Regions from separate parts of the Pseudomonas sp. HN2 genome, predicted to be linked through region 3. Evidence: predicted binding sites of a transcription regulator. Region 3 holds the regulator's gene; each other region holds the start of a gene.
What was found. Region 3 encodes sigma-54, which starts transcription at its own class of promoters, with help from an activator protein. Its sites were predicted from a motif close to ANTGGCATNNANNTTGCTNT; they were not measured.
Positions count from the first base shown of each region.

Region 1 (4,447 bases), 1.0 Mb from region 3:
TAAAGCCCCACTGCTCGCGGCGCAGGTTCGGCGCCATGTCGGCGGCGATCATCCCGGCTTCAACGAGAAACGTACCGACACCGCACATCGGGTCAGCCAGCGCGCCGCCCTCGGCGGCAATACGCGGCCAGCCGGAACGAATCAGAATAGCGGCGGCGAGGTTTTCCTTCAGCGGCGCCGCGCCCTGCTGCAAGCGGTAGCCGCGCTGGTGCAGGCTGTGGCCGGAGAGGTCGAGGGAGAGAATCGCTTCGCCGCGATCCAGGCGCAGGTGGATGCGCAAGTCCGGGTTGAGTTTGTCGATCGACGGACGGTCGCCCTGCGGGGTGCGCAGTTTGTCGACGATGGCATCTTTGACTTTCAGCGCGCCGAAGTGGGTGTTGTCGATGCCCGAGCCGTGGCCGCTGAATTCGACGGCCAGGGTGCCGTCGCTGAGCATGTGATCCTGCCAGTCGATGTCGAGCACGCCGTGGTAGAGGTCTTCGGCGTCCTTCATCGGGAAACGCTTGAGCACCAGCAACACACGGTTGGCCAAGCGCGACCAGAGGCACAGGCGGTAGGCGGTTTCCATGGTTGCCATGCCACGCACGGCGGAGGTGTGCTCGCGCGCTTCTTCAAGGCCAAGCCCGACGGCTTCCTCGATGAGCAGGCCTTCAAGGCCTTTGGGGCAAGTGAGGAAGAGTTCGAAACGATCGGACATGGTAATTCCAGAGCCTTTGGCTAGTGGGCCGGCAACGCATTGCCGACCCGGTTTTCAATCAGGCGCTTTTCTGAAAGAGCGCCCGCGTGGCACGAAGGTGTGCCGTTCCATCCCCGCTGCTCGGGTTAAAAGAGCTTAGATGCCGGGACAGATAAAAAAGTTGGTGAAACAAAAAGACTGAAAGCGACCCTTCGTCGAATAGTACCCAAGCGCAAACGTGGGTCATTCTCACTTGAAGATTAACCCGCCGGGTCAGCGGGGCGCCGATCATACCGGGGTTTGCGCGTTGATCGTTGAATAAATACGCGGTTACTTATCGCCATAGCATCCTTTCCGTTACGTGCTTATGACAAAACGATCATTCCCTCGATGTGACTCATTGGTTAGAACTGAGCACAGGTTGACGTCGCAACGGCGTCAACACCTTGGCTCGCCACGCCGGCAGCGAGCCGAACGATGGCAGGTTTTTTCTGCCAGACCTCAATTGAGGTCAACGCGACACTACAGTCAACAAGTGAGGGAAACACCCTATGAGAAGACTTAAGCGTGATCCGTTGGAAAGAGCATTTTTGCGCGGATATCAATATGGCGTTGGTGGCAAATCCCGTGAGCTTTGCCCATTTACTCTACCGTCGGTACGCCAAGCCTGGATCAACGGCTGGCGAGAAGGACGCGGCGACAACTGGGACGGTATGACCGGCACTGCGGGAATCCACAGACTCAACGAACTTCACGCCGTCGGCTGACACAGGGCATTTATTCCGACACGACAATCTGAATCTGCACTGAATTAACCACGCACGTCCCTCCCGGACGGCGGGCTACGGCCCAGGGGCTCCTTCGAGGAGCCCTTTTTTATGCCTGCTACATTATTTGTGCCATACACAAAACCTGTAGGAGTGAGCCTGCTCGCGATAGCTTTCTTTCGGTCACTTCATCAGCGACTGACAGACCGCCATCGCGAGCAGGCTCACTCCTACAAGGGAACAGTGGTGTCTACGGATCAGCGCAATGCGGCGATCGCATCCACCGATTCACGAATCAGCGCCGGACCTTTATAGATGAAGCCCGAATAGATCTGCACCAGGCTCGCGCCAGCAGTGATTTTCTCCGCCGCGTGCTTGCCTTCGGTAATCCCGCCCGCGGCAATGATCGGCAAGCGCCCGGCCAACTCGCCCGACAGCACTTTCACGGTGTGGGTGCTCTTCTCACGCACCGGCGCCCCCGACAGACCGCCCGCCTCGTCGCCATGTTCCATGCCTTCGACGCCGACACGGCTCAGGGTGGTGTTGGTGGCAATCACCGCGTCCATCCCGGTTTCGAGCAGCGCCTGGGCCACCTGCGCGGTTTCTTCGTCGGTCATGTCCGGCGCAATCTTGATCGCCAGCGGCACATGCTTGCCGTGACGCAACGCCAGTTCGGCGCGGCGCGTGGCCAGATCCGCAAGCAATTGCTTGAGCGAGTCACCGAACTGCAGGCTGCGCAGGCCCGGAGTGTTCGGCGAGCTGACGTTGACGGTGACGTAGCTGGCGTGGGCGTAGACCTTGTCCAGGCAGATCAGGTAGTCGTCGACCGCACGCTCGACCGGGGTGTCGAAGTTCTTGCCGATATTGATCCCCAGCACGCCTTGGTATTTCGCCGCAGCGACCCGCGCCAGCAGGTTATCCACACCGAGGTTGTTGAAACCCATGCGGTTGATGATCGCCTCGGCTTCCGGCAGGCGGAAGATCCGCGGTTTCGGATTACCCGGCTGCGGACGCGGGGTCACGGTGCCGATTTCGACGAAACCGAAACCCAGTTGCGCAAAGCCATCGATGGCCGCGCCATTCTTGTCCAGACCTGCCGCCAGCCCCACCGGGTTCGGGAACTCGAGCCCCATGACGGTCACCGGCATCTTCGCCGGTGCCTTGCTCAGCAAGCCGTTGAGACCCAAACGTCCGCCCGCGCCGATCAGATCCAGCGACAGATCGTGGGAGGTTTCCGGGGAAAGTTTGAACAACAGCTGACGGGCCAGGGTGTACATGGGCGGCAATGACTCGGGCGGCGAAAAGAGGCGGCGATTATAGCCGGGCATCGTCCCCCGGCGCGAGGCGCCTGCACGAATCAGGTGACTGGCATATGCCTTGCACCGCCCTGTTCATCAGTCTGCCGACCAATGACGGCGCGCAGACCAGGACAATGGCGTCGTCCTCGGGTTTTGCCTGCGCAGAATCCGGGACGACGTTTTTTTTGAGGTAGCGTATGAACGAAACGTCCATGGGGCCTCTGGCCTGGGTCAATGGCAGCGATGCGCCGGAAAAGAGCGCGATCAATCTCGGCTTCATGGCACTGAGCGACTGCGCCTCGGTGGTGGTCGCCGCCACCCAGGGCTTCGCCCAGCCCTACGGGCTGACGCTGAACCTCAAGCGGCAGGCGTCGTGGGCCAACCTGCGCGACCAACTGGTCAGCGGCGAACTGGATGCCGCCCACAGCCTGTACGGGCTGATTTATGCGGTGCACCTGGGCATCGGCGGGATCGCCCCGACCGACATGGCAGTGCTGATGGGCCTGAACCAGAATGGCCAGAGTCTCAACCTCTCGCATGGTCTACAGCAGGCTGGCGTGAACAGTCCTGAAGCGCTGGATCGGCATGTGCACCAAAGCCGCGCAAAACTGACCTTCGCCCAGACCTTCCCCACCGGCACCCACGCGATGTGGCTTTATTACTGGCTGGCGAGCCAGGGCATTCACCCGTTGCAGGATGTCGACAGCGTGGTGGTGCCGCCACCGCAAATGGTCGCGCACCTGCAAGCCGGGCGCATCGACGGTTTTTGCGTCGGCGAACCGTGGGCAGCCAGCGCGGTGCAGCAGGATCTGGGTTTCACTTTAGCCACCAGCCAGAGCATCTGGCCCGACCACCCGGAAAAAGTCCTCGGCTGCACCCGTGAATTCGTCGAGCAATACCCGAACACAGCGCGGGCGCTGGTCATGGCCATTCTTGAGGCCAGCCGCTTTATCGAACAAAGCCCGGAGAATCGCCGCAGCACCTCGCAATTGCTCAGTGCCGCCGAATACCTCGACACCCCGGCCGCGTGCATCGAACCGCGCTTCATGGGTGACTACGCCGACGGCCTCGGCAATCGCTGGCAGGACCCGCACGCGCTGCGCTTTCATGGCGCAGGCGAGGTCAATCTGCCCTATCTCTCCGACGGCATGTGGTTCATGACCCAGTTCCGCCGCTGGGGTCTGCTGCGCGAGGATCCGGATTATCTGGCCGTCGCCCGGAAGGTTCAGCGTCTGGATCTGTACCGCGAGGCCGCCAGCGCTGTCGGTGTGGCAACTGCCCATGCAGACCTGCGCAGCAGCCAGTTGCTCGACGGCAAGGTCTGGGACGGCAGCGATCCGGCGGGCTATGCTCGCAGTTTCAAACTGCATGCCCTGAACGACGCCGCCCCCCTTCTCGCCCAGCGCTGACAGGAGACGCCAACATGTTGCGCATTCTGCTGATCAACGACACTGCGAAAAAAGTCGGCCGCCTGAAAGCGGCGCTGACCGAGGCCGGCTTCGAGGTGATCGACGAGTCAGGGCTGACCATCGACTTGCCGGCGCGCGTCGAAACGGTGCGCCCGGACGTGATCCTGATCGATACCGAGTCACCGAGCCGTGATGTCATGGAGCAAGTGGTGCTGGTCAGCCGCGACCAGCCACGGCCGATCGTGATGTTTACCGACGAACATGACCCGGGCGTGATGCGTCAGGCGATCAAGTCCG
Region 1 is NZ_CP085885.1:2,004,386-2,008,832, reverse strand. Features, by position in the region: gene rlmKL (bifunctional 23S rRNA (guanine(2069)-N(7))-methyltransferase RlmK/23S rRNA (guanine(2445)-N(2))-methyltransferase RlmL) at 1-697, opposite strand, end outside; gene rmf (ribosome modulation factor) at 1,228-1,443, shown strand; gene LIS66_RS08950 (quinone-dependent dihydroorotate dehydrogenase) at 1,701-2,720, opposite strand; gene LIS66_RS08945 (CmpA/NrtA family ABC transporter substrate-binding protein) at 2,939-4,150, shown strand; gene LIS66_RS08940 (ANTAR domain-containing response regulator) at 4,165-4,447, shown strand, end outside.
Region 1: the regulator sigma-54 is predicted to act here: its motif matches at 2,808-2,827, upstream of LIS66_RS08945 (CmpA/NrtA family ABC transporter substrate-binding protein).

Region 2 (4,447 bases), 620 kb from region 3:
CCACGCCCATATGACTGTTATCGACTTTGCCGAGAATTTCGCCCAGCACTTCCTCGAACGGCACACTGACAAATAGCACGCGTTGCGAGCTGCCGTACTTCTTCCAGATGAAGTGCGCGACTTCCATCACGCCCAATTCGTGGGCACGCCCGCCGAGATTGAAGAAGCAGAAATGCGCCATCAGGCCGCGGCGCATGATCTGGTAAGCCGCCACGGTCGAATCGAAGCCGCCGGACATCAACACCAGCGTCTGCTCCAGCGCACCGAGCGGGTAACCGCCGATGCCGTTGTGCTGGCTGTGAATCACGAACAACCGTTTGTCGCGAACTTCGATACGAACTTCGATTTCTGGCGCTTTCAGGTCGATTCCGGCGGCACCGCACTCACGACGCAGCTTGCTGCCGACGTATTTTTCGACGTCCATCGAGCTGAACGCATGCTTGCCCGCGCGCTTGCAGCGCACCGAGAAAATCTTCCCGGCCAGCGCATCGCCGTAGTGCTGTTTGCACTTTTCGGTGATGTCGTCGAAGTCGCCCAGCGGGTACTCGTCGATCTGCAGAAAGTGCGCGATGCCCGGCATGCAGGTCAGGCGTTCGCCCATCTCTTTCAAGGCTTTGGGGTCGGTGACGCGGGTTTCCAGCTCGAGATTGTCCCACACACCGTTCACCACCACGGCCGGGTCCAGGTCACGGAGCACGGTGCGGATGTTCTTGGCCAACTGGCGGATGAATTTCGTCCGGACAGGTCGGCTTTTGATGGTGATCTCGGGGAAGACTTTTACGATAAGTTTCATGAAAACAGCGCGCGAACGGCCAGCCGAAAAAGGGGGGCGCGGATTATAGCGGAAATTGCTCAAGGTTTAACCAGTTAATGTGCAGAAGGTTTTGCGCGCACCAAAACAGGTCATTTCTGAATTCAAACGCAACATTACGGGGCGAGATTTGTCGATTCAGTAGCTCGCGCACCTTAATAAGCGTGAATTTGGGGCAAAAAACCCATGCTGGGGCACTGGCATGCAATTTGCTCCCTTGTGAGGCAGGTTGCCTTGGCAGAGTATTCGCGCCGGCATCACCATTATTAAGGGCATCCACTACCCGCCCTAATTCACCCGGAGGACACTATGTCGAAGTCGGTTCAACTCATCAAAGATCATGACGTCAAGTGGATTGATCTGCGCTTCACGGACACCAAAGGCACTCAGCACCACGTGACCATGCCGGCTCGCGATGCGCTGGATGACGACTTCTTCGAAGTCGGCAAGATGTTCGACGGTTCCTCCATCTCCGGCTGGAAAGGCATCGAAGCCTCCGACATGATCCTGATGCCGGTCGACGAAACGGCCGTACTCGATCCGTTCACCGAAGACCCAACCCTGATTCTGGTGTGCGACATCATCGAACCTTCGAGCATGCAGGGCTACGATCGCGACCCACGTGCGATCGCCAAGCGCGCCGAAGAGCACCTGAAAGCCACCGGTATCGGTGACACCGTATTCGCCGGTCCAGAGCCAGAATTCTTCATCTTCGACTCGGTGAAATTCAAGTCGGACATCTCCGGCTCGATGTTCAAGATCTACTCCGAGCAAGGTTCGTGGATGTCCGACCAGGACATCGAAGGCGGCAACAAGGGTCACCGTCCAGGCGTGAAAGGCGGCTACTTCCCGGTTCCACCGTTCGACCACGACCACGAAATCCGTACCGCCATGTGCAACGCACTGGAAGAAATGGGTCAGTCGGTTGAAGTTCACCACCACGAAGTGGCAACTGCCGGCCAGAACGAAATCGGCGTCAAGTTCAACACCCTGGTGAAGAAGGCCGACGAAGTTCAAACCCTGAAATACGTTGTGCACAACGTGGCCGACGCTTACGGCCGCACCGCGACCTTCATGCCGAAGCCACTGTACGGCGACAACGGTTCGGGCATGCACGTACACATGTCGATCTGGAAAGACGGCAAGAACACCTTCGCAGGCGAAGGCTATGCCGGCCTGTCCGACACCGCTCTGTACTTCATCGGCGGGATCATCAAGCACGGTAAGGCCCTGAACGGCTTCACCAACCCGGCGACCAACTCCTACAAGCGTCTGGTACCAGGCTTCGAAGCGCCGGTAATGCTGGCCTACTCGGCGCGCAACCGTTCCGCTTCGATCCGCATTCCTTACGTGTCGAGCCCGAAAGCCCGCCGTATCGAAGCGCGCTTCCCGGATCCGGCCGCCAACCCGTACCTGGCTTTCGCAGCCCTGCTGATGGCCGGTCTGGACGGTATCCAGAACAAGATCCACCCAGGCGATGCCGCCGACAAGAACCTGTACGACCTGCCGCCTGAAGAGGCGAAAGAGATTCCACAGGTTTGCGGCAGCCTGAAAGAAGCCCTGGAAGAGCTGGACAAGGGCCGCGCGTTCCTGACCAAGGGCGGCGTGTTCTCCGACGACTTCATCGACGCCTACATCGCGCTGAAATCGGAAGAAGAAATCAAGGTTCGCACCTTCGTACACCCACTGGAATATGAGCTGTACTACAGCTGCTGATCCGGTAGCGCTGCGCAAAGCGGCGTGACAAAAGAGGCCTCCTTCGGGAGGCCTTTTTTCATTGCAGATCAAAAGCCCCCTCACCCTAACCCTCTCCCAGAGGGAGAAGGAACTGATCTTCATGCTCTTCAAAACCTGAGTTCACAGGGGAATTTCAGGTCGCTGTAACTCATGCAAACAACAAGGTCGGTTCCCTCTCCCTCTGGGAGAGGGTTAGGGTGAGACCGGGCTGGGCCAACCGCCTCACCTGTCCTATGCTGCTACCCACAGTTTCCAACCCCGGTCGAATTCATGGGTCGCACGTTTCTCTACATTCTGCTGCTGATCGCCCTGCCCGCCGCTGCGCAGATCTACAAGTACACCGACGCCAACGGCAACACCGCATACAGCAACCAGCCGCCGGACGGCGTGCAGGCGCAACCGGTCGACCTGCCGCCCCTCAATCGGGTCGAACCGCAAGCACCGAGCGCTCCGCAAGCACCCGGTCCCGATGAGCGCCAGCCTCCGCGCAACGCTTACGAAATCCTTGAGCTCGCCGGCCTGCCCACTGACGAGGCCCTGCGCGCCAACAATGGCACCTTCACGGTCAACGTATTGATCAAACCGCGCCTGCAACCGCCGCATCAACTGAGACTGGTGCTGGACGATCAACCCTATGGCCAGCCGAGCAACGTGCCGGTTCTGCAACTCGTCAACATCGATCGCGGCGAGCATCGCCTGGCCGTGCAAGTGATCGACGGCCAGACCGTCATCCAGCAGAGCCCGCCAGCCGTCTTCACCGTGCAACGCGTGCACACGCCATGATCCGCGCAGCACTGATACTCATCCTGGTGCTGATGGCGCTGCCCGCGTCGGCTGAGGTCTTTACCTATGTCGACGCACAGGGCAATCGCGTCTACACCGACCAGCCCCGGGCCAATGCCAAGCGTGTACCCATCGCAACCAGCAATCGCATGGCCGTCCCTGCCAGCACCGCCGCGCCGATCACCACGGCGAAAAAATCCGCCGAACCACCGCCCTTTCATTACGACATGCTGCGCATTCTGATCCCGGAGCCCGACGCTACTTTGCGCAGCAGCGCCGGCGAGCTGATCGTCAGCGTCACCAGCGAGCCCGGCCTGCAAAGCGGCCATCGTTATCGCCTGCTGCTCGATGGCAAGGCCACGGGCGAGCCCGGCGTCAGTCCGGTATTTGCCCTGAGTAATATCGATCGCGGCAGCCACAGCCTTTCAATCGAGATTCTCGACGCCGCCGGGCGTACCGTGGAGCGCACCGCCAATCAGCCGTTTCACATGCTGCGCATTTCCCTGGCGCAGAAACGCCAGATCAAACCCTGCGTCGCCGACGACTACGGCGCCCGCCCGGAATGCCCGCTCAAGGACAAACCTGAAGAACCAAAAAATCCGTTTTTGCGCTTCTTTTAACGCCCATCCGCAATGCGCACTCTATTGGTGCACTAAACTGCATCCTGCCCACCACTCAACCCATTTTGGTTCGAAACTTCCCGTTTGAGCTGGCTTCGTGCCATACAAACGCGCGTCAAACGCCTGTTTCAGGGCTTAAACGCTTCTTTTCGGAGCCTTGGTTTGGTTTTTGCATTTTCCTGTTATCAGCGCTTTGTTCTCGCGCACGCCTTGCTCCAAAAGGGGTCCAGATGACCATAAGCGACGCTATCCACCGTTTGCTGCTCGACAACCTGACCACGGCGACCATCCTGCTCGACGCCGAACTGCGCCTGGAGTACATGAACCCGGCGGCGGAGATGCTACTGGCCGTCAGCGGTCAACGCAGTCACGGCCAGTTCATCAGCGAGCTGTTCACCGAATCCCCCGAGGCGCTCAATTCCCTGCGACAGGCGGTCGAGCAGGCGCATCCCTTCACCAAACGCGAAGCGATGCTCACCGCCCTCACCGGCCAGAC
Region 2 is NZ_CP085885.1:375,313-379,759, reverse strand. Features, by position in the region: gene thiI (tRNA uracil 4-sulfurtransferase ThiI) at 1-793, opposite strand, end outside; gene glnA (type I glutamate--ammonia ligase) at 1,121-2,527, shown strand; gene LIS66_RS01675 (DUF4124 domain-containing protein) at 2,819-3,331, shown strand; gene LIS66_RS01670 (DUF4124 domain-containing protein) at 3,328-3,951, shown strand; gene glnL (nitrogen regulation protein NR(II)) at 4,182-4,447, shown strand, end outside.
Region 2: the regulator sigma-54 is predicted to act here: its motif matches at 1,008-1,027, upstream of glnA (type I glutamate--ammonia ligase).

Region 3 (4,447 bases):
TCGACCAGGAACGCCGTACCCGGCTCGGGCTGATTCAACAGGCGTAACTTCAGGGTGTCGCGCAGTTGATACAGATTGAGGTGGGTGGTGTTGATTTTCAGGTCGGCCAGATCGGCGATCGGGCCGAGCAGGGCGCTTTCATCGTGGATGGCTTCGGCCAGGGAGCGATTGGCGTTGCTCAACGGGTGACGACGACGGGTCTCGGAAAAACGCTTGAGCAGGGTTTCTTCGTCGGCGTCCAGATAGAGCACATCGCACTTGATATGCTTGGCCCGCACGTCTTCGAGCAATTCGGGGAAACGAGACAGATGGCTCGGCAGGTTGCGCGCATCGATCGATACCGCGACCAGCGGCTGCGCCAGCTCGGTGTGGATCAACGCGCGCTCGGCCAGTTCCGGCAGCAAGCCGGCCGGGAGGTTGTCGATGCAGTAGTAACCGTTGTCTTCAAGGACATTCAGGGCGGTACTTTTACCCGAGCCCGAACGGCCACTGACGATGATCAAACGCATGATTAGTGCCCGTTCTGCTCGTCCAGTACAACCTGGTACAAGGCCTCGTTGCTCGGAGCGCTGCGCAGTTTTTCGCGCACTTCCTTGCGGTCGAGCATGCTGGCGATCTGGCGCAGCAATTCCAGGTGCGCATCGGTCGCGGCTTCCGGGACCAGCAGCACGAACAGCAGGTCCACCGGGGCGCCGTCGATGGCGTCGAAATCGATCGGGGCTTCGAGGTGCAGCAGCGCGCTGACCGGCGCCGTGCAGCCCTTGAGGCGGCAGTGGGGAATGGCGATGCCGTTGCCGAAACCGGTGGAGCCGAGTTTCTCACGGGCGATCAGCGCCTCGAAGACATCCTGCATCGCCAGATCCGGCACTTCGCGGTGGATCAGGTTGGCAATCTGTTCGAGGGCTTTTTTCTTGCTGCCGCCCGGCGCGTTCACCTGGGAACGGCCGGGGGTCAGGATGGTTTCAAGTCGGATCATGGGATAGGGGGGTTAACGACCGGTTGCGCCCTGGAGGAGGCTCTGGGTCTTTTCCTTATGCTTTTTGAGTTGGCGATCCAGCTTGTCGGTGAGTGAGTCGATCGCAGCATACATGTCGGTATCTTCTGCGTTGGCGACCACTTCGCTGCCGGGGATATGCAAGGTGGCTTCGATCTTCTGCTTCAGCTTTTCGACGCACATCGTGACCTGCACGTTGGTGATCTTGTCGAAATGTCGCTCCAGTCGTTGGAGTTTTTCCTCGATGTAGGAACGCAGAGGTTGGGTCACTTCCAGTTGGTGTCCACTGATGTTGACTTGCATACAGCTTCTCCTTCGTTGCCAGTGCATAAAGCGGCAGGCCGAAAAGCCTGCCACTGGAACGCTGTAACGTGGCTTACATCAACCGCTTGCGTTCGCTCGAAGGCGCGATTCCGAGGGATTCGCGGTACTTGGCGACGGTGCGGCGAGCCACCTGAATGCCTTGTGCCTCCAGTAAACCAGCGATCTTGCTGTCACTCAACGGCTTTTTCTGATTTTCCGCCGCGACCAGTTTCTTGATGATCGCGCGAATCGCCGTGGACGAGCATTCGCCGCCTTCGGAGGTGCTGACGTGGCTGGAGAAAAAGTATTTCAGTTCATAAATACCGCGCGGGGTATGCATGAATTTTTGGGTGGTCACCCGTGAGATCGTCGACTCGTGCATGCCGACCGCTTCGGCGATGTCATGCAGCACCAGCGGCTTCATCGCTTCGTCGCCATATTCGAGGAAACCGCGCTGATGTTCGACGATCTGCGTGGCCACTTTCATCAGGGTTTCGTTGCGGCTCTGCAGGCTCTTGATGAACCAGCGGGCTTCCTGCAACTGATTGCGCATGAAAGTGTTGTCGGCGCTGGTGTCGGCACGCTTCACAAAACCGGCGTACTGGGCGTTGACGCGCAGGCGTGGCACCGATTCCTGGTTCAGTTCCACCAGCCAGCGCTCGTTGTCCTTGCGCACGATCACATCGGGAATGACGTATTCGGCTTCGGTCGATTCGATCTGCGAGCCCGGACGCGGATTGAGGCTCTGCACCAGTTCGATGACCTGGCGCAGTTCGTCTTCCTTGAGCTTCATGCGCCGCATCAACTGGCTGTAATCGCGGCTGCCGAGCAGGTCGATGTAATCGGCGACCAGACGTTTGGCCTCGGTGAGCCACGGCGTCTTCGCGGGCAGCTGGCGCAATTGCAGCAGCAGGCATTCGCTGAGGTTGCGTGCGCCGATCCCGGCGGGCTCGAATTGCTGGATGCGATGCAGGACGGCTTCGATTTCGTCGAGCTCGATGTCCAGTTCCGGGTCGAACGCTTCGAGAATTTCTTCGAGCGTTTCGTCCAGGTAACCCTGATTGTTGATGCAATCGATCAGGGTCACGGCGATCAGGCGATCGGTGTCGGACATCGGCGCCAGGTTCAGTTGCCAGAGCAGATGGCTCTGCAGGCTCTCGCCGGCGGAAGTGCGGGTGGTGAAATCCCACTCGTCGTCATCGCTGCTGGGCAGGCTGCTGGCGCTGGTCTGATAAACATCTTCCCAGGCGGTGTCTACCGGCAGTTCGTTGGGGATGCGCTCGTTCCATTCGCCATCTTCAAGGTTGTCCACCGTCGGCGCGGCTTCCTGATACGAGGGTTCCTGGATTTCGGCGGGCTTCTGTTCGGCGTTGTCGGCCAAGGGGTCGGCGTTATCGAAGTCGTCGCCTTCTTCCTGGCGTTCGAGCATCGGATTGGATTCCAGAGCCTCCTGGATTTCCTGTTGCAGGTCCAGGGTCGACAATTGGAGCAGGCGGATGGCCTGTTGCAGCTGCGGTGTCATCGTCAGCTGCTGGCCCATTCTCAAGACTAGCGATGGTTTCATGGCAGGGGCTTAACACCTTATTCGCCGGCGCTTTGCGCCATCCACTACAGGGCGCCGAAGCGCCAAACTTAAGCAAATTATATGCCTGAAACTGAAGTGTTTGCCTAGAGCGCTGTAACAATTAAAGCGGATAAATGCGCCTTGAATCGATACAGCGCTGGCGCGCTTACAGGCGGAACTCGTGACCCAGATACACTTCCTTGACCAGATCGTTGGCCAGGATGGTCTCGGCATCGCCTTCAGCGATCAGTTGACCGTCGTTGACGATGTAAGCGGTTTCGCAGATATCCAGCGTCTCACGGACGTTGTGGTCGGTGATCAGCACCCCGATGCCCTTGGCCTTGAGGTGGTGGATGATCTGCTTGATGTCGCCGACCGAGATCGGGTCGACACCGGCGAACGGTTCGTCGAGCAGGATGAATTTCGGCGCAGTGGCCAGAGCGCGAGCGATTTCCACCCGGCGACGCTCGCCACCGGACAGGCTCATGCCGAGGTTGTCGCGGATGTGGCTGATGTGGAATTCCTGCAACAGGCTTTCCAGCTCCTTGCGACGACCGGCCTTGTCGAGTTCAGGACGGGTCTCGAGGATCGCCATGATGTTGTCGGCGACCGACAGTTTGCGGAAGATCGACGCTTCTTGCGGCAGATAGCCGATACCGGCCTTGGCGCGGCCGTGCATCGGCTGGTGGCTGACGTCCAGATCATCGATCAGCACCCGGCCCTGATCGGCCTGCACCAGGCCGACGATCATGTAGAAGCAGGTCGTCTTGCCGGCGCCGTTCGGGCCGAGCAGGCCGACGATCTGCCCGCTGTCGATCGACAGACTGACGTCACGCACGACCTGGCGGCTTTTATAGGCCTTGGCCAAGTGCTGAGCTTTCAGAGTTGCCATTACTGGGATTTCTCTTCGGTTTTCTTCTTCGGCTGGATCACCATGTCGATGCGCGGACGCGATTCGGTGACCTTGCTGCCCGTGGCGCGACCGGCGCTGGCCAGTTTCTTCACGGTGTCGTAGACGATTTTTTCGCCCTGGGTGACGTTGTTATCCTTGTCGATAACCTTGGCCTTGTCGATCAGCACCACGCGGTTCTGCTGGGCGTGGTATTGAATCGTCACGCCGTAGCCCTTGACCGGGTTGGCGTCGCCCTGGGTCTGCAACTGCTCGAAGTAAGCCAGGTTGCCCACCGAGGTCACCACGTCGATATCGCCGTTGGGCGCGCGAGTCATGGTCACCGTGTTGCCTTTAACGATCATCGAGCCCTGGGTAATGATCACGTCACCTTTATAGGTGGCGATGCCATTCTTGTCGTCCAGTTGGGCGTCGTCGGCCTGAATGCGGATAGGTTGCTGCTGATCGTTCGGCAGGGACCAGGCGCTCGCGCTTCCCAGTGCTGCGCCCAGACTGAGCAAAATAGGGAGGGTTTTAACGAGCCTCATACTGTCCTCTTACGTTCGATTGCAGGTGTATCCTGCTGTCCTTCAGGTACGCTTTCATTCCGACGCCAGTCGACACGCCGCCAGCGCCCTCGATTCTAACGGGTTGCGCAGTCTGCGCATATTCCTGCTGCGGGAACACCGTCATGCGG
Region 3 is NZ_CP085885.1:1,000,101-1,004,547, forward strand. Features, by position in the region: gene rapZ (RNase adapter RapZ) at 1-509, opposite strand, end outside; gene ptsN (PTS IIA-like nitrogen regulatory protein PtsN) at 512-976, opposite strand; gene hpf (ribosome hibernation-promoting factor, HPF/YfiA family) at 989-1,297, opposite strand; gene LIS66_RS04255 (RNA polymerase factor sigma-54) at 1,371-2,861, opposite strand; gene lptB (LPS export ABC transporter ATP-binding protein) at 3,028-3,753, opposite strand; gene lptA (lipopolysaccharide transport periplasmic protein LptA) at 3,753-4,298, opposite strand; gene lptC (LPS export ABC transporter periplasmic protein LptC) at 4,285-4,447, opposite strand, start outside.